Regions from separate parts of the Sinorhizobium sp. Y406 genome, predicted to be linked through region 4. Evidence: predicted binding sites of a transcription regulator. Region 4 holds the regulator's gene; each other region holds the start of a gene.
What was found. The regulator LexA, encoded in region 4, represses DNA repair genes until DNA is damaged. The targets are predictions, from matches to a motif close to TGTTCNNNNTGTGTTCNG.
Positions count from the first base shown of each region.

Region 1 (4,766 bases), on a different replicon from region 4:
GCGATACGTTCCACCGCGCCAATCAAGGAACTGATCCGCCCGAGTTCGGTCTGCGCACCCGTCGCGACGGCAACACCCGCCCCCTGTCCGGCGGCAACAAAGGTGCCCGAGAAGGCCATGGAAAACCGGTCGCCGAGCGTCACGTCGCCGGCGACAGGCCTGATCGACTTGTCGACGGGCACGGACTCGCCGGTGAGAACGGCCTCATCGATGCGCAGATTGCGCGCCTTTATGAGCCTGAGGTCGGCGGGCACACGGTCGCCGGCTTCGAGCAGAACGATATCGCCCGGCACCACTTCGTCTGCCCTGATGGTGGCGCGATGGCCGTCGCGGACGACGGAAGACTGTGGATCGATCATGGCCCGGATCGCATCCAGCGCCCTCTCCGCGCGACCTTCCTGAACGAAGCCTATGACGGCGTTGATAAGTACAACGGCGAAGATGACCAGGGAGTCCGGCCCGTGGCCGATGGCGGCAGCAATCAGGCCGGCGGTCAGCAGAACGTAGATGAGCAGGTCGTGGAATTGCAGCAGGAAGCGCCTCAGGACGCCCCGGGGCGGGCCAGCCGGCAGGCGATTGGGGCCGCAGGTTTCCAACCGGTGGCCTGCTTCCTCCGCGGAGAGACCGCTCGCATCCGTGCGAAGCACGTCGAGGACGGCTTCCGGCGCGACGGCGTGCCAGGCGAGCTCGGGCGCGACCGTCCTATTGGTTGTGGCGGATGTATTCTCAGTTTCGGTCGAGTCCGATGGCTGGGACGCTGTCGTCGACGCCGCATCATGCATAGCTGCTGGACTCCTCGGAATGCAGTCGTTGGTGCTTACCGGTCGATGATCGCCTTTCGCGGAATATCGTGTGTTCGAGCGAGCCTGACCACGTTTAGTGCCGGCGCTCTTGAGCATCGGCCAGTCAAGCCTATCTGATGCGCTGTAGGCGATCCTTGAGCGAGATCAACGCTCCCGCACCAAACGGCTTGGGGGATCGCCACGACCGTTCGCCCATCTCGATGCGGACATATGAAAGGAGGCAGGCGATGACCTTCAGTTTGATCAGCCCCGCATTCGCTGACGGCCAGCCAATTCCCAGCAAGCATACCCGTTTCGGAGAGAACCTGTTCCCGCCTCTGAAGTGGACGGGCACGCCGGCGGGCACGCAGAGCTTCGCCCTCGTCATTGAGGACCCGGACGCCGTGAGCGGCCTTTTCCGCCATTGCGCGATCATCAACATCCCGGGCAATTGGACCGAACTTCAGCAGTCTGTCGATACCGGCCCTGAACACGGTATCAAGTTCATCAAGAACGATTTCGGCAATGCGCGCTACGACGGGCCACAGCCACCGCCCGGAACCGGCACTCACCATTATAAGTTCAGGCTGGCGGCTCTCGACGTCGGCAACCTCTCGATACCAGAGGAAGTCGGCGCCGCCGAGGCCTGGAAACGGGCTAGCAAGCATAGGATCGCCGAGGCCACGCTCGTCGGTACCTGCGAGCGTTGATGGACGCGGCGTTCAGAGGCCCGGTTCGGCGCTTCAGTTGGTTAGAACTTCCGGCTGAGGAACGTGGAGTTCGCCAGGCCGAAACGCCAGGGCTGCTCGACGGCTTTCGAAATGCCAATGCGAAGGCCGGCGGAGATTTCCGGCCTTGATTCGGGAACACGCAGGCGAAAAGGCTCCTGCCGGAGCGGCAGGCCGTTCTGTTCCCGGGTGATCGCCAGGGCTTGGCCGACACGGCCCGGTCCCGAGCACAGAAGCCGGTCCCGGGAAACACCGCGTCTCTCACGCATCGCCTCCAGCCCCCATTTCGGTTCGATCGCCCGGATCAGCACCGCGCTGCCGGGCAGGCAAACGAAGTTCAAGCACCAGTGAAGGCCGTAGGACAGATAAACATAGGCGTGCGCGGAGGGACCGAACATGGCGCGATTACGCTCGGTCGTGCCGCCGAAGCTGTGCGACGCCGCGTCGTCCCGCAGGTAGGCCTCGGTTTCGACGATAATGCCGCCGGCGCCAGACACTGTAAGTTCCGCGCCGATCAGATCAGACGCGACTTCGACGGCGTTCCGCGAAAAGAATGTGTCGTCCCATACCAATGAATGTTCCTTCCAACTGTGCCGCCCTTATGTAGGCGCATCGGCGCTTCTCGCCAATCTTGTAGCGCTGCGCGGTCCTTGAGAACTTTCCGAGAACATCCGAAGCAAGTAATGTGTGCGTCGGTGGCGATGCTTGCCTGACGGGCAGGGATGGCAAGGTAGAAAGGATCGTGGTGCGATGGCGCAAAGATCAGGCAATGCGGATCTGCCGCTGCATGGTGGGCGCGTGCCGAAATGGCTCGGCGACCGCATGACACGTCTTGGCGTGCTTATTGCCGAGGCGATCGTACACCACTATGGCCGCGACGAGTTTCTGAGGCGGCTTGCCCAGCCCTTCTGGTTTCAGTCTTTCGGCGCCGTCATGGGCATGGATTGGCACTCGTCCGGCATTACCACCAGCGTGATCGGCGCGATGAAACGTGGATTGACGCCGCGTGCCGGCGAACTCGGCATCCATGTTTGCGGCGGCCGTGGTCAGCATTCCCGCAAGACGCCGGCCGAACTCTCGGCAATCGGAGATCGTGTCGGCTTCGATGGCCTCCTGCTTGCCGATGCAAGCCGGCTTGTCGCCAAAGTCGACAGTGCCGCCGTGCAGGATGGGTTCGATCTTTACCTGCACGGTTTCATCGTTACCGACGACGCCAAGTGGGTCGTCGTCCAGCAAGGCATGAATGGGGACCGGCGGCAGGCACGCCGTTATCACTGGCTCTCGGAAGGACTGGAGAGCTTCGTGGATTCTCCCCATGCAGCAATCGAAGGGAGGGGGCAGGGCGAGATCGTCAATCTTGCGGACCGGCGCGCCGCCGCTTCGCGCCAGGGCCAACTCGCGCTCCTCAGTTCGCTCGGCCCCGACGGGCTGATCCGCGAAGTTGCGAGAATCGAGACGCGCGGGGCTGTGCCGATCGCGCAGAGCCAGCCGACCTTGCCGCATCTGATCATGCCGGCCCATCACGATGTGCGCGAGAGCGACGTCAATCTCCGGCGCCTGCACGGCAATCTTGCGGCTGCCGCCGATCGAGGGCCAAAGGACTTCGAGGAACTGCTGATGGTGCCGGGCGTCGGGGCGCGCACGGTCAAGGCGCTCGCCTTGGTCGCCGAGGTGGTCCATGGCGCCCCCTTCCGGTTTTCCGATCCCGCCCGATTTTCGCTTGCCCATGGGGGCAAGGACCGCCACCCCTTTCCGGTGCCGCTCAAGGTCTATGACGAAACCATCAATGTCATGAAGTCGGCGGTAAGGAAGGGCCGGCTCGGGCGGGATGAGGAGCTTGCGGCTCTGAAGCGGCTCGACGACCAGTCGCGCCGGCTGGAGCGCTACGCCACCGGGCCGGACCTCAAGGAAATCGTCGCCGGAGAGTTCAGGGACTCGCCACGTTTCGGCGGGCGAAGCGTCTTCGGCTGGGAGCAAAGCCGCGAGGGCCGGAAGGCCGAATGTGACGGGTCCGAGGTCGCGCCCGGGACTGGTACTGACCGGTGCAAATATCCGGGCTGACAGCGCCACCCCTCGCTTGGCGACAGCCCGAAGAACATTCTGCCTTCCGGAACTTCCTTGCCCGGTCGCCGTTTCCACGAGGGTAAATGTTTCTACTCAAAAATAGGTATGTGGACCGTTCTAAAGAGTGAGAAAACCGCGCATAATTCCCCAGTTCCAAGATCGATCAGGGAGGCTTCCATGCAAACGCAAGAGTGCCTGCAGCTTCATTTCGATGTTCGAAGCGGCCGGGCGCTACTGACCTATGGTGACAGGGAATATCTCTTGCCGGAAGTCTATTCGACCAAGGAGAAGGCGCAGACTGCCGCACAGCATTTCGCTTGGGAAGAGCTTGGTTGGAAGCATCGGGCATCAGACATTCGGGGCGCTTCCGAGGTACCGGTGTGGTTGCGCTGACGACAGCCGACGCGGGTGAACGGCCATGGGTAAGAAGCCAGAGACCAAAGCCCATTGGTCCAAGAAGTTCAGAGCGACGCGATGGACCTCGAGCCGGGGGTCTTCACACTCGACGATCCCAAAGAAATCGCGCATTCTTTGAAGCGGTCGGCGGAGGCGAGCGATCGCCGCAAAGCAAGCCCCTTCCGCTCGGCCATCTCCATGTTGACGTTCTACATCAACAGGGCGGGTGCGGGGCTGAACGGCGACCGGCGTCATATTCTCGAAAGGGCGAAGAACGAACTGCGAAGAGATTTCGGTCGGGCGCCCAGGTGAGGCGGAGCTTGCCGAATATTGGCGAAGGGGGAAGCCTTTCATGCCCTACAAGCTTTACTATTGGGGCGGGATACCCGGGAGAGGCGAATTCGTGCGCCTCGCATTCGAGGCGGCGGGCACCGACTATGTCGATGTTGCCCGCCTGCCGGGCGGCTTACAGGAGATGCTGGCACTGATGAAGGATCCGGGTGCCGCTTCCATCCCTTTCGCGCCGCCCTTTCTGGTGGATCGCGATCTCTTGATCTCGCAGGTTGCCAATATCCTGTTTTATCTCGGACCGCGGCTCGGTCTCGCACCGCAGGACGAAGGGCTGCGTCACGTCGCCAATGGTCTGCAGTTGACGATCACCGACCTGCTTGCCGAAATTCACGATACGCATCACCCGATCAGCGTGTCACTCTATTATGAGCAGCAGAAGCCGGAATCGCTGCGGCGGTCGGCGGAGTTTCTCAACAATCGGCTGCCGAAGTTCCTCGGCTATTTC
Region 1 is NZ_CM178975.1:743,668-748,433, reverse strand. Features, by position in the region: gene AC4P1R_RS20395 (cation-transporting P-type ATPase) at 1-782, opposite strand, end outside; gene AC4P1R_RS20390 (YbhB/YbcL family Raf kinase inhibitor-like protein) at 1,031-1,492, shown strand; gene AC4P1R_RS20385 (DNA-3-methyladenine glycosylase) at 1,534-2,082, opposite strand; gene AC4P1R_RS20380 (DUF763 domain-containing protein) at 2,261-3,571, shown strand; gene AC4P1R_RS20375 (hypothetical protein) at 3,752-3,967, shown strand; gene AC4P1R_RS20370 (DUF3175 domain-containing protein) at 4,049-4,282, shown strand; gene AC4P1R_RS20365 (glutathione S-transferase) at 4,323-4,766, shown strand, end outside.
Region 1: the regulator LexA is predicted to act here: its motif matches at 2,163-2,180, upstream of AC4P1R_RS20380 (DUF763 domain-containing protein).

Region 2 (4,766 bases), 210 kb from region 4:
GACTGGGTCGAGATGCCGTGACGAGCACCCTGGTCCTTCGCGAAAGCCGCCAGCCTCGCGGCATATTCCGCAGCGTTATGCCCGAGTGGACCGGGGGCTGAGGCCGTGACGCCCACATAAGCAACGGGAGCATTATAGAGCTTGGAAAGTTTTGCCGCCGTATCGAGGGCACGCTCTAGCTTTTCGACATGCGCCAGATCGACGGGAACCATTATTTTCGTGTACATTTCCCCTCCAGTTTGGTTTGCCTGATGACCTCTTCTCTTCTCCTTTTCTCATGGTGAATTGCGGTTGCGGCTTTTGATCGCGAGTGGTCCACGCGCCGGCAGTCTTATATTGCAGTCCGGAAGATGTTGCGCAAAAGCCGGTGCGCGGGTCCGGATTTCAAGCGCCGGAGTTCCTGCTCGTGAGGACGCGCTGGCCGCGTCTCTTGATGTCGTTTGGTCAATCTTACGTAAGAATTTGCGCCGTCTCGTGTCGTTGTCCAGGCGACGGCACAGCGAGCAAATGCGACATTCCTGTCGCATTCCGTTTCAGATCGGGATTTCTTCGATGTTCAGCCTGCCCGGCACCGCAACCCAGCTATCGCCGGCAGCCCCCGCGACTATGTCGGATTTCTGCGCCGGCGCCCGAGTTCTTGCCGAGGTCGCGACGATACTGCCGAAGCCCAGGAGTATACCGTCGAGCAAGCGGAGAGTTGCGACTATTTCGCGGCCAGTGCGACGGCGATCTCGGCGGCGAGCCGGGCATTGTTCTCGACGAGCGCGATATTGGTTTCGAGGCTGCGGCCTTCCGTCATGTGAAAGAGGTTGTCGAGCAGGTAGGGCGTCACCGCCTTGCCGGAAATGCCGTCGCTCGCGGCATTGTCCAGCGCGCGGGTGATGTAGATTTCCATCTCTTCGCGCACAATCTCGCTTTCCTCCGGCACCGGATTGGCGACGAGCATTCCGCCATCGACGCCGAGCTGCTCGCGCATGCGTTGGAAATTGGCGATCGCCGCGGGGCTGTTCAGCATCAACGGGCTCTTGAGGCCGGAGTCGCGCGACCAGAAGGCGGGGAAGGTTTCGCTGTCATAGGTGACCACCGGCACGCCCCGGGTCTCAAGTACCTCGAGCGTCTTAGGAATGTCGAGAATCGCCTTGGCGCCCGCACAGACGACGATCACGTTGGTGCGCGCGAGTTCGTCGAGGTCGGCGGAAATATCGAAACTCAGTTCCGCGCCGCGATGAACGCCGCCGATGCCGCCGGTCGCGAAAACGCCGATGCCGGCGCGGGCGGCGGCGATCATCGTCGCGGCAACGGTGGTGGCTCCGGTGCGGCGCTCGGCGATCGCAAAGGCGAGGTCGGCGCGCGAAAGTTTCATCGCCTCTTCAGTCTTGGCAAGCGCTTCCAGCTTCGCGTCGTCAAGGCCGATATGGAGGGTGCCGTGGATGACCGCGATGGTCGCGGGCACCGCCCCTTGTTCGCGTATGATCGTCTCGACGCTGCGCGCCATGTCGAGATTGCCCGGATAGGGCATGCCGTGGGTGATGATCGTCGATTCCAGCGCGACGATCGGCGCGCCGCGCGCTTTCGCGGCCGCGACTTCGTCGGAATATTCCATCGGCAGGGACGGGTTGGAAGGCTTCGTCATTGTTCTTCGCTTCTGATCGAGTGTTGGAGCAGGATACCGGGAGAGGCCGCCAGCGGCTCTTCCTTTCGATTGGCAATCTCATGACAGCATTCGCGGCACCGGCACAAGGGCCAGCGCCTCCCGGAGATTGCTTAAAGACATCTCCTCCGCAGCCGCGTAGGGCGAGCGGAGCGTGATCATGGCGGCGGCCATGCCGTGCCGCAGGGATGCGGCGAGTTCCAGACCCGAGAGCCGGGCGGAAAGGAAACCGGAGGCCAGAGCGTCGCCGGCGCCTGTGACGTCGGCGAGGGCGGGCAAGGAGGGCGGCGAGGCGAGGCAGGCACTCAACCGGTCGAAGGCGACCGCCGCCCGTCCTCCGCGTGTCACCACGCCGCCGGAAAGGCCGGCCGCCCGCAGAAGGGCGGGCCACGCCTCGGCATCGGCGTTATCCGCTCCTGTCAGCGCGCGTGCTTCCGCCTCGTTCATGAACAGGAAATCGAGACCGGCGAGGCATTCGCCATATCGGATCACCTTGGCGGGGGAAACGGCGATGCCGGCGACGAGACGACCGTCTCCGCTTGCGGCGCCGACCAGCGCCGCCAAGGTCTCCTGCGGGAGGTTGGCGTCCATCAGCACGAGGTCGCTCGCAGCGACCAGTTCGCGCGTTGCCCGCTGCAGCAACCGGCGCGGCGAGAAATGCGCATAGAGTTCCATGTCAGCGAGCGCGATAACGAGGTTGCCGTCGTTTTCGAGGATCGCCGTGTAGCTCGGCGTCTTGCGATCGAGGAAGGTGAAGGGGCAGTCGATCACTCCGGCCACCGCTGCGGCCGCAGCGATCAGTTCGCCGGCCGCATCGCCGCCGCGCGGGCTGATCATGCGCACCCGGTGCCCGAGGCGTGCGAGATTGCGCGCCGCATTGAAGCCGCCGCCGCCCGTCTCCTCGAACCACGTTCCGGGATTGCTTGCACCCGGCGCCGTCCGGCCACTGATACGGCCGCGGCGGTCGATATGGGCGCCACCGAAAACGGCGATCCTATGCTGCTTCATGCGTCACCTCATCATGCGAATCGGACTGGCTCGACAGGTCTGGGCGAAGCTCCGCGCCGTCCCACGAAAATGGAGTACAATGGCCCGTGAACAGGAATCGAACGATTGGCGAATTATCCATATGTTTCAATCGCTTGGTGTGCCATTGCCAAATTGGAACAAAGCGTGTACAAAAACTCCTGCGGCGGCTTCATTGCCTCAACAGCTCCAATAACCTAAAGGTGGACCCAATGGCACAGAACTCTTTGCGGCTCGTAGAGGACAAATCGGTGGATAAAAGCAAGGCACTTGAAGCGGCTCTCTCCCAGATCGAACGCGCGTTCGGCAAGGGATCGATCATGAAGCTAGGCGCCAAGGATAGCGTCGTCGAGATCGAAACCGTCTCGACCGGTTCGCTTGGCCTCGATATCGCGCTTGGCATCGGCGGCCTGCCGAAGGGCCGCATTATCGAAATCTACGGCCCGGAAAGCTCGGGCAAGACGACGCTGGCATTGCAGACCATTGCCGAAGCGCAGAAGAAGGGTGGCATCTGTGGCTTCGTCGACGCCGAGCATGCTCTCGATCCGGTCTATGCGCGCAAGCTGGGTGTCGATCTCGAAAATCTCCTGATCTCGCAGCCCGATACCGGTGAGCAGGCGCTGGAAATCACCGATACGCTGGTTCGCTCCGGCGCGATCGACGTGCTGGTCGTCGACTCGGTCGCAGCGCTCGTGCCGCGCGCCGAAATCGAAGGCGAGATGGGCGACAGCCTGCCGGGCATGCAGGCGCGCCTGATGAGCCAGGCGCTGCGCAAGCTGACCGCATCGATCTCCAAGTCCAACTGCATGGTGATCTTCATCAACCAGATCCGCATGAAAATCGGCGTCATGTTCGGCTCGCCGGAAACGACGACGGGCGGCAATGCGCTGAAGTTCTATGCATCGGTCCGGCTCGATATCCGCCGCATTGGCTCGGTCAAGGAGCGGGAGGAAGTGGTCGGCAACCAGACTCGCGTCAAGGTCGTCAAGAACAAGATGGCGCCGCCCTTCAAACAGGTCGAGTTCGATATCATGTATGGCGAAGGCGTGTCCAAGACCGGCGAACTCATCGACCTCGGCGTCAAGGCGGGCATTGTGGAAAAGTCCGGGGCGTGGTTCTCCTATAACAGTCAGCGTCTCGGCCAGGGCCGCGAGAACGCCAAGCAGTTTCTGCGCGACAATCCGGATCTTTTGCGCGAGATCGAAATGGCGCTCCGGCAGAATGCCGGCCTGATAGCCGAGCGGTTCCTTGAGAACGGCGGGCCGGAGAGCGACGGCGAGGATGCCGCCGAATAGCGGGCAGAGCAAACCAGCTTTCGCCCGGTGGACCGGCCCTCGGCATGAGCGGCCGGTTTTTGCTGCCGTCTGGACAGCGTGATATGCGGAAGATAAAAGCCTGTGGTTCCGATGGCAGCGGCCATCGGGGAGGGCGGCTACGAGCGATAGACGCGGGGTCGAAGGTTACGGCACTGAAGCGCGGGACACCTGCGCTTGCGGCCGGAGTGTGCACAGATAGGACGCAAGATGAGCGGCGTGAATGAAATCCGGTCGGTGTTTCTCGACTATTTCCGCAAGAACGGCCACGAGATCGTGCCGTCGAGCCCTCTGGTGCCGCGCAACGATCCGACGTTGATGTTCACCAATGCCGGCATGGTGCAGTTCAAGAACGTCTTCACCGGGCTGGAACAGCGTCCGTATTCGACGGCGGCGACCGCGCAGAAATGCGTCCGCGCCGGCGGCAAGCACAACGACCTCGACAATGTCGGCTATACCGCGCGTCATCACACCTTCTTCGAGATGCTCGGCAATTTTTCCTTCGGCGATTATTTCAAGGACCGTGCGATCGAGCTTGCATGGAACCTGATCACCAAGGAATACGGGCTTGATGCGAAGCGGTTGCTCGTCACCGTCTATCACACCGATGACGAGGCCTATGACCTCTGGAAGAAGATCGCCGGTCTCGGCGACGACCGCATCATCCGCATTCCGACGAGCGACAATTTCTGGGCCATGGGCGATACCGGCCCTTGCGGCCCGTGCTCGGAGATCTTCTACGATCATGGCGAAGAGATCTGGGGCGGACCGCCGGG
Region 2 is NZ_CM178974.1:1,548,425-1,553,190, reverse strand. Features, by position in the region: gene AC4P1R_RS07495 (universal stress protein) at 1-227, opposite strand, end outside; gene AC4P1R_RS07490 (pseudouridine-5'-phosphate glycosidase) at 704-1,633, opposite strand; gene AC4P1R_RS07485 (carbohydrate kinase family protein) at 1,712-2,659, opposite strand; gene recA (recombinase RecA) at 2,890-3,972, shown strand; gene alaS (alanine--tRNA ligase) at 4,201-4,766, shown strand, end outside.
Region 2: the regulator LexA is predicted to act here: its motif matches at 2,814-2,831, upstream of recA (recombinase RecA).

Region 3 (4,766 bases), 1.3 Mb from region 4:
GTCGGCGCCGAAAGTCGAAAATTGCGCTTGGCCGTCGCGGTTCTTCGACCAATAGGGCGTGAAGACGCCGTCGGCGTTGGCGCCGAGTTCCTCGTTGCTGGCCACTTCCCGCTGACGCCCGTCGAAGGCTTTGATCTCCTCGGCAAACCAGCTGCCGAAGGCGAATTCATGCTGGTCCAGGTTCGCCTTCAAAAGGTTGATGGCGCCCGCACGGTCGACGGACTTTCCCGCGTGGCCGCGCCCGAGCACGCCTGACATGGTCCGCGCCGCCGCGGCGAGTTCACCGACGCTGCCGGCAATGTCGGAAGCAATGGCGCGTGCTTCCGCCTGCGCCCCCTCAAAGACCAGCGTCTCGACGCGATCCTGGGTCTGGGAGATGAGAACGAAATTCGAGGCGAGCAGCACCAGGGCGATCGTGCCGCCCGTCACGGCAATCAGCTTGGTCGCCAGCGATTTGGCATGGAACTTGATCATTAAATCCTCACGCACTGAGAGTCCGCAGCTTGCAATGCGGCGCGACAGTCCGAACTGTAGGGTGAAACTCCGTCATGGAGCGCGTGATGCCGACCGGCATGAAGGAACCGGGTCTAAAATGGCCCGCTTCGTAATCTGGATAAGCGATCAAAGATTAAGATAGAGGCAACAAATCGGCCAATTCCTGGCCCTCCGGGGATATTCCAGGGTGCAGGCGTCGTTGCCGCGACAGAGCCTGTCCTGATTGCGAATGGCCGAATATCGGCGCTGTCGTCAGAGGCGGACGGCGACCTCGGAGGCGAACGGGATCGCCGGTTGTGCGCCCGGCTTCAGGCAGGCGAGCGACCCGGCGACGGCGGCGCGGCGAAGCGCTTCGGGGAAGAAGAGTCCCGAGTCCAGACTCGCGGCGAGATAGCCGCAGAAGGTGTCGCCGGCACCGACCGTGTCGACGGGCTCGATCGCCAGCCCCTTCGCGCGATGGACCTCGCCATCGTGGATCGCCACGGCGCCGTCGGCGCCCAGCGTAACGATTAGCGTCTGCCCGGTCTCCGCGTGGAGAGCCATCATCGCCGCTTCCCGTTCGGGGCCCGCGATGCCGACCCTGCCGGCGAGCAGTTCGAACTCGGTCTCGTTCGCGATGACGATGTCGGCCATGCGGCCAAGGCGGGCGGCGTCCGGCGTCAGCGGCGCGATGTTGATGACGGAGCGGATCCGGCGCCGCCGGGCTTCGGTCAGTGCCTTCTCCACGGAGGCTGCCGGTATTTCCAGCTGCAGCATCAGCGTGTCGCCGACTGACATCGACTCGACGGCGGCAACGGCATTGCTTGCGCTGACGGTCGCATTGGCACCGGCAACGACGACGATGACATTCTCTCCCTCACCGTCGACCATGATATGTGCGGTACCGGTCGGCTCCACGGCCGTCTTCACAAGGCTGAGATCGGCACCCGCCTCCCTGAGCAGTGCAAGCGCACCTTCGGCAAAGCCGTCCGAGCCGACCGCACCGGCGATGCGCACGGATGCGCCGGCGCGACGGGCGGCCAGCGCCTGGTTGGCGCCCTTGCCCCCGGCGGCGGTGGCAAAGCCCGTCCCGGCAACGGTCTCGCCGGGCTTCGGGAGGCGCGTGGTCGTGGCGATCAGGTCCATGTTGATGGACCCAAGGACAGTGATCATCTGGAACGTGCCCCATCGGTTGCTGATTTGCCGGACAGTGCCCGAGCGCGTCAGTCCTCGTCAACCACTCTGAGCTTCAATTGACCGATACGGCCCTCCATGGACCGTTCGCCCGAACCTTCTTCCTTGCTGCTGCGCGCGGGTGCGGGTGGCGTTTCCAGGTCCAGCGCCTCGATCTTCGCGCCACGGCGCGTCAGCTTGTCGGAGGAGATCAGGATCTCGTCGATATCTTTCTGCGTCAGGGCGAAGTGCCCCTGGAGCTTGCGCACGCGCTCGTCGAGGCGGGATAGATCCTCCATGAGGCGCACGACCTCGCCCTGTATTAGATGCGCCTGCTCGCGCATGCGCGCGTCCTTGAGGATCGCCTGGATGACCTGGATCGAAAGGAGCAGCAACGACGGCGAGACGATGACGACGCGCTGGCGATGGGCCTTCTGCACGACCGTCTCGAAATGCTCGTGGACCTCAGCGAAGATCGATTCGGATGGGACGAAGAGAAACGCGGTCTCCTGCGTTTCTCCGGAGAGCAGGTATTTGCCGGCGATATCGCGGATATGGACTTCCATGTCGCGGCGAAAGGCCTGCGCGGCCTGCTGGCGCCGCTCGGCACTCTCGGCATCGCGCATGGCGTTCCAGGCCTCCAGCGGGAATTTCGCATCGATCACGAGCGGCGGCTGATCGTTCGGCATGCGGATGACGCAATCAGGCCGTGCGCCGTTGGAGAGCGTCGCCTGGAAGATGTAAGCGCCGATCGGCAGCCCATCCGCGACGATCGCCTCCATGCGCGACTGGCCGAAGGCGCCGCGCGTCTGCTTGTTGGAAAGGATGCTCTGCAGCCCGGCCATGTCCTTGGCGAGCGCCTGGATGTTGTTCTGGGCGCTGTCGATGACGGCCAGCCGCTCCTGCAGCCGCCGAAGATTTTCGTGGGTTGCCTTGGTCTGCTCGCTGATCGAGGCACCGATCCGGTGCGTCATCCCGTCGATCCGCTGACTGAGCGATTGGTTGAGCTCAGCCTGTCGGGCGCCGAAGACGTCCGCCATCGCTGCGATCCGTCCCTGCATTTCGGTCTGTGCCGCAAGCAGCGACGCAATCTGCTCGGCGCGCTCGTCCGCGCGAAGCGCACGGGCACGGCCCGCGGCCATGATCGCCAGGAGTGCGATCAGCAGGGCGGCAGCGGTGACAAAATAGCCTGCCGTGATGGGCAGGGCGCCGAGTTGAAACAGCGGCTGGTCGAAGGAAAAGGCGACGGGCTCCATGGCCGCAGCCTAACAGATTCGTTTCCGATGGCCAGATCAAAACGAGAACAAAGAAAAGTCGCGCCTTGGCGGGAGCCGATCGGGTGGCCATCCGGACCGCAATCGGCAAATTCCTTGCGCCCGAGCGGAAAGATCGGTTATGGGAGCGGCATGACGATCAAGCCGCTTATCATCCTTCCCGATCCCATTCTGCGCCAGATGTCGGCGCCGGTGGAGACCATCGACGACGAGGTCCGCCGCCTTGCCGACGATATGCTCGAGACCATGTACGATGCTCCTGGCATCGGCCTTGCGGCCATCCAGATCGGCTTGCCGAGGCGCCTTTTGGTGCTGGATGTCACCAAGGAGGGCGAGGAGAGAAAGCCGCTCGTCTTCATCAATCCCAAGGTCGTCCGCTACTCCGAGGAGCGCTCGGTCTACGAGGAAGGCTGCCTGTCGATTCCGGACTATTACGCCGAAGTTGAGCGCCCGGCGGCGATCACCGTCGAATATCTCGACCGTGACGGCAAGCAGCAGAGCATCGAGGCCGACGGGCTGCTTGCCACTTGCCTGCAGCATGAGATCGATCACTTGAACGGGGTGCTCTTCATCGACCATATCTCCAAGCTCAAGCGCGATATGGTGATCCGCAAGTTCACCAAGGCTGCCAAGGTACGCGGAAGCCGGGCGATCTGACGGCTCCGATGCAACCGGCATGAAGGATCGGCGCTTGAGCACGACGCCGTTTCGGGCAATCGAGAGATACGGAGTACACCGACTTGCCGCTGCGCATCATCTTCATGGGCACACCGGACTTTGCCGTTCCGACGCTGGCGGCGCTCGCAGAAGCCGGGCATGAGGTCGTCGCCGTCTACACCCAGCCGCCGCGTCCCGGTGGCCGGCGTGGCCTCGATCTTCAGAAGTCGCCGGTGCACCAGGCGGCGGAGCTACTGGGCGCGCCGGTGTTGACGCCTGTCGACTTCAAGGATCCGGCCGATCGGCAGCGTTTTCGCGGCTTCGATGCCGATGTCGCCGTCGTCGTCGCCTATGGGCTCTTGCTGCCGGAGGAGATTCTCTCGGGCACGCGCCATGGCTGCTACAACGGCCATGCCTCGCTCCTTCCGCGCTGGCGGGGTGCGGCCCCGATCCAGCGCGCCATCATGGCCGGCGACAGCGAGACCGGCATGATGGTGATGAAAATGGACAAGGGGCTCGACACCGGCCCCGTCGCGCTGACGAAGCGCGTTGCGATCGGCGAGGCAATGACGGCCGGCGAGCTGCACGACAGGCTGATGCATGTCGGCGCGAGCCTGATGAAGGAAGCGATGGCGAAGCTCGAGGCGGGCGATTTGACGCTGACGCCGCAGCCGGAAGAGGGCGTCGTCTACGCCGCCAAGATCACCAAGGACGAGACACGCATCGATTTTTCGAAGCCCGCGCGCGAGGTCCACAACCATATTCGCGGCCTTTCGCCCTTTCCGGGCGCCTGGTTCGAACTCGTGACCGCCGGCCGTATCGAACGCACCAAGGTTTTGGGATCGGAACTTGCCGAAGGAACCGGCAAGCCCGGCACTGTGCTCGACGAAGCATTGACGATCGCCTGCAGCGAAGGGGCCGTGCGGCCGACGCGCTTGCAGCGGGCGGGCGGCAAGGCGCTTCCCACGGCCGAGTTCCTGCGCGGCACGCCCGTTGCGACCGGCTCGAGGATCGCCTGATGCCGCGCTATCGCCTGACTGTCGAATATGACGGCTCCGGCTATGTCGGCTGGCAGCGGCAGGAGAACGGCCGTTCAGTGCAGGGCGCGATCGAGAAGGCGGTGCTGTCGCTGACCGGCGAGATCGTCTCGATCCGCGGCGCCGGGCGCACTGATTCCGGCGTTCATGC
Region 3 is NZ_CM178974.1:53,666-58,431, forward strand. Features, by position in the region: gene AC4P1R_RS00250 (methyl-accepting chemotaxis protein) at 1-474, opposite strand, end outside; gene AC4P1R_RS00255 (ribokinase) at 748-1,647, opposite strand; gene AC4P1R_RS00260 (DNA recombination protein RmuC) at 1,698-2,903, opposite strand; gene def (peptide deformylase) at 3,054-3,578, shown strand; gene fmt (methionyl-tRNA formyltransferase) at 3,662-4,597, shown strand; gene truA (tRNA pseudouridine(38-40) synthase TruA) at 4,597-4,766, shown strand, end outside.
Region 3: the regulator LexA is predicted to act here: its motif matches at 2,936-2,953, upstream of AC4P1R_RS00260 (DNA recombination protein RmuC).

Region 4 (4,766 bases):
GCATCGATTTTCGGCCGATGCGCTAGCAAACGAAAAGAGCCACTCCGGCCTTCGCCGCGAATGGCTCTTCGAAACTGGCTCCCCGGGCCGGATTCGAACCGGCGACCTATCGATTAACAGTCGAGTGCTCTACCGCTGAGCTACCAGGGATCATCTGCGCCGCAGAAGTGAGGCTGCTAATACAAATGCTTTTTCGATTTGCCAAGCGATTTTTCAAAAAAAATTGAAAGCGCCGCTTGCTCGGCTGTGGAGAAAGCACCAATTCTGGGAAAGTCGCAGGAAGGAAGCAATGGCGAAGAAGAAGCATTTCGGTATCGATCCGAAAACGCGGGAAATCATTCTCGGTACATGGCGCGTCGGCCTGCCCGACTCGCCGGCCCTCAGGGTGACAATTGGGCTTCTGCTCATTGCTGGCGGTGTTCTCGGCTTCCTGCCGGTCCTCGGCTTCTGGATGATACCGCTCGGGCTGCTGGTGCTGTCGCACGACATACCGGTTGTGCGTCGCGCACGCCGACGACTCGCCGTGTGGTGGGCCCGCTGGCGCGGCAACACCGAGAAAACGTCGGGGAAGTAGAATTGCGATCTCGGGCTAGCTGGCCCGTGAAACGTTGAGTGCGTCCGGAACGCCCTCGACCGCGTGAAGTCTGCGCTTCGGCCGTAGATACGGCTCTAGGACCGTGTGGACGTGCCCCTCGTTGGGCAGCGCCGCCGGATCGTTCAAGGTTCTGGCGAGTTTGAGAAACAGCTTCTCACGCATTTGCCGCAGTCTGAAGCCGTTGGCCCTGCGGCTGAGAGCGAAAATGCGCAACGGGCTTTTTTCACCGGTCCCGTCGATGCACATCAGTTCCTCAAAACAGCGACGGTCCGTCACTACGAAGTTGCCGGCATTGCAATCCATCAGCACGATGTGAAGCCGGCGACAGCGCTCGAAAAGTTCGTCAATCATCGCCAGGTGCCTGGCCGTCAACCGCCCCGCCAGCGCCAGGTCGCGCAAGGTTGGGGCCAACTGTCCGTTTGCCATAGTGATCTTCTCGACCACGAGACCGAGGCCGTGTTCGGTCTGAACGAAGCCCAGCACTCCGGGGATGGGGAGATCGGCTGTGTCGGACAGGGTGAACTTTCGGGCCTGTTCGATAAACTCGTCGACTTCGCGTCGAAATGTCCGGTAGGCACCGAACCGCTTGAAGCGATCGATGAAGCGCAGCATCCGCGTCGATTGGCGCTCGCCGCTGTTGCCCCTGATTCTGAGAACCTTGACCAGAATATTCGGGTAGAGGTCATGCTCGAAAACACACCGCTGGTGCCCGCCTGCACATTGGTGCCAGTCGGAAAGGGAGATCTTGCCGTCGAACATGTCCTCGCCCATTAAGTGTGAAAGTTTTGTGACAAAACAGGGCCGGTTGAGGAAAATCAAGGAAAATCCTACCTTATGGGTGAGTTTATTGCGATCGAACTGGGAGGCTGGGCATTCCAGTGTCCAACCTCCTTTTACGATGGGCCGAGACGAGGGGTGCGTTTTTCGGAAATTGCCTCTTGCGGTTCATCTCGAATGATTCTAAACGCTCGCCACGACTTGATATTTCTTGTCGATGAGGCCTCGTGGCGGAGTGGTGACGCAGAGGACTGCAAATCCTTGTACCCCGGTTCAATTCCGGGCGAGGCCTCCAAATTCCCCTGATGATCCGGCTGGTGGCACCGATGTGCGCCGGCAAATTTCTTGGCAAGTGATCTTCAGCCGCTGCGGCAACGGCCGCTTGCCTGCAGAATGTCGATTCCGGCCTGACCGGGCCGCCGCTTCACCACCGCCTGATCGTCGGAGCGCGTTGGTCAGGCGGAATCGCCCGCCGCATGGTCAAGCGATACCGCGAGCGTGGCCGCGAGAACGGTGTGCACGCAATCCGATCCAGCAAGACTCCATAGGCAGCGCTTTGGAGGAACTTTCATCGGACCCATGGATCGCGTCGAGATCGCAACAAGGAGGAGAGTCCATGGGCAAACCCAGGACCGCAGATCCGACCGGCCAAGCCATGCCGTCTCCCACATGAAAGCCGAACCCGAGGGAGATTGAGCTGGGCCCGAAACCGATACGATAACCGGGGAGAATACCCGTGGCGCCGACCGTCCACCTGCGGACGGCTCTACGCCCATGCGGGGATGCGGGGAGGCAGCCAGACGAAAGTACTCGGCGCTGGTCGGCCGCAACGTCCAGCGGAACGTCTACCGCCCAAGGCTTCGGACGATAACTGTTGCCCACTCGATCACGCACTGTGCGCTAATACCCATGCATCGGCCAAACGAAACGGCTCCGATCACCGGGGCGATGGGCTAGTGATACCGCCGTATCAGCCCGACCAGTTTGCCCTGGATTTTCACCCGGTCCGGTCCGAATATCCGGGTCTCATAGGCCGGGTTCGCCGCTTCGAGCGCAATCGACGCACCCTTCCGGCGGAATCGCTTCAGGGTCGCTTCTTCGTCATCGATCAGTGCCACGACGATATCGCCCGGACTGGCCGTGCTCGCGTTGCGGATGATCACGGTGTCGCCATCGAGGATGCCGGCCTCGATCATCGAATCGCCCTTGATTTCCAGTGCGTAATGTTCACCGTTGCCGATCATGTCGAGCGGAACGGAAACCTCGTGCGTATTGTTCTGGATCGCAGAAATTGGGACGCCGGCGGCGATGCGCCCCATCACGGGAACCGCAATCGAGGACGTCTCTGCGGGTGGCGCCTCGACCCTGGGCGCGGCAGATGGCTTGCCCAGGCTGCCCTCGATGACGCTCGGCGAAAAGCCGCGCCTTGGCTGCGCCGGTGTCGTATAGGCTTCCGGCAGCTTGATGACTTCAAGTGCGCGTGCCCGATTGGGAAGCCGGCGAATGAAGCCCCGCTCCTCGAGCGCAGTGATCAACCGGTGGATGCCCGACTTCGACGCAAGATCGAGCGCGTCTTTCATTTCATCGAAGGACGGCGGGACTCCCGACTCTTTCATTCGTTCATGAATGAAGAGAAGCAATTCCTGTTGCTTGCGGGTCAGCATGGCGCGTCACTCCAGAATCGCGAAACAAATCAAGAACAGACACTATCCGTTCCATTTGTGTTCCGCAAGTGCCTAACATTCCGTGAATATTGCCATGCTGAATTGGGCGGCGTCGCTTTGCCGGGGCCGACAAGCCATTGGGCTGTCGGGCGATGGAGCGTTGATGTGGCGCCCGATCAATAGGCGAGGCGCAGACCCCCGGGACTGAGAACGTCGAAGTCAGGCTCAGGGTAGGGGCCGTACCACTGCGCGTAGGTCGTGTTGCCCGTAGCGCCGGTGGTGGCGCATCCCCAAAGTGACAGGAGCGCCAATGCTGCAACCGCCATCAGAGTTTTAGAGGACATGATTTTCTCCACTCGCGGGAGTTGCCGACACGAAAAGATGCAGACCCCAACTGTCCCTCAATTCGCCAGCGATGGCAAGGAAACCTTGGTGGCCGAAACCAGCATTTTGTGTTCCCGGTAAACGACTTGGCGCAATGCGCCTCGGCGAAGAAACCTGCCGCCGCCGCCGGGCAGATCGGGCATCACGGCTCCGGGCTGGACAAAGAGAAGAATGGTGGAGTCGAAGGGAGTCGAACCCTCGACCTCCGCAGTGCGATTGCGGCGCTCTCCCAACTGAGCTACGACCCCGGCAGGCCTGGACTATATAGAAGAATTCCACGGCGCGCGCCAGCCCGCTCGGCTGAATTGGCCGAACGTGCTCGAGACGTCGGCAGACAGTCGAGTCCGAATGGGAGCAGGTGCCGGGTCGGACAAAGTTCACGCTGGCGGATGGGGTGGGATTCGAACCCACGGACGGTTGCCCGTCGCCGGTTTTCAAGACCGGTGCCTTAAACCGCTCGGCCACCCATCCGGGCAGCGCGTTATTGCGCGAAGTGCGGTTCGTTGCAAGATTTAAGCTCGCCGCCCGCACGAATTTCTTCGGCCTCTGCCGCTTGGTACTGCGCATCTCCGTCGGTCTGGTGTTTACGTTTTGTAAACCATAACGAGAAAAACCCGGCGCGATCTCGCCTTGAAATTCGTATTTTTGCCTTGTTGTTGTCATCATTACACGATTGTCCCTTTCCGGGACGTCGAAAGATCCGCGGGGGTGAAATGCGGATCGTTCGGGCACGAATTTTGCGAATGACCTTGGGGACAGATGATATCTCGTAGAAAAGCGGCATGCCTTGCGAGGGGATTGCGCCTCGCTGCAATTCCACTGCTTTGCGCAGCACTAGCGGCCTGCGGTTCGACGTCCAGCGTCAAGAAGAGCAAGTCGAGAAGCAAGGAATATTTCGCCGAATCGGTCTACGGGGTCAAAGCAAGTCCGCGAGTGGCCAACGGGCGCAACATTCCGAAGGGCGGCGGGCGATTCCAGGTCGGCAATGCCTATCAGGTCAAGGGCAAGTGGTATCAGCCGAAGGAGGAGCCGGGCTACAACAAGACCGGCATGGCCTCCTGGTACGGCTCGGCCTTTCATGGTCGGCTGACGGCGAATGGCGAGGTCTACGACAAGTATCACCTCTCCGCGGCGCATCCCACGTTCCCTTTGCCGAGCTATGCTCGCGTGACCAATCTCGAGAACGGCAGCTCCGTCATTGTGCGTGTGAACGATCGCGGGCCCTATGAATTCGGCCGGATCATCGATGTCTCCTCGAAGACCGCCGACCTGCTCGATATCAAGCGCAAGGGAAGTGCCCAGGTACGCGTGCAATATGTCGGCCGAGCCCCGCTCGAGGGCAACGA
Region 4 is NZ_CM178974.1:1,340,035-1,344,800, forward strand. Features, by position in the region: tRNA gene AC4P1R_RS06470 (tRNA-Asn) at 76-150, opposite strand; gene AC4P1R_RS06475 (hypothetical protein) at 290-574, shown strand; gene AC4P1R_RS06480 (YrbL family protein) at 590-1,414, opposite strand; tRNA gene AC4P1R_RS06485 (tRNA-Cys) at 1,594-1,667, shown strand; gene lexA (transcriptional repressor LexA) at 2,326-3,036, opposite strand; gene AC4P1R_RS06495 (hypothetical protein) at 3,213-3,380, opposite strand; tRNA gene AC4P1R_RS06500 (tRNA-Ala) at 3,593-3,668, opposite strand; tRNA gene AC4P1R_RS06505 (tRNA-Ser) at 3,804-3,891, opposite strand; gene AC4P1R_RS06510 (septal ring lytic transglycosylase RlpA family protein) at 4,180-4,766, shown strand, end outside.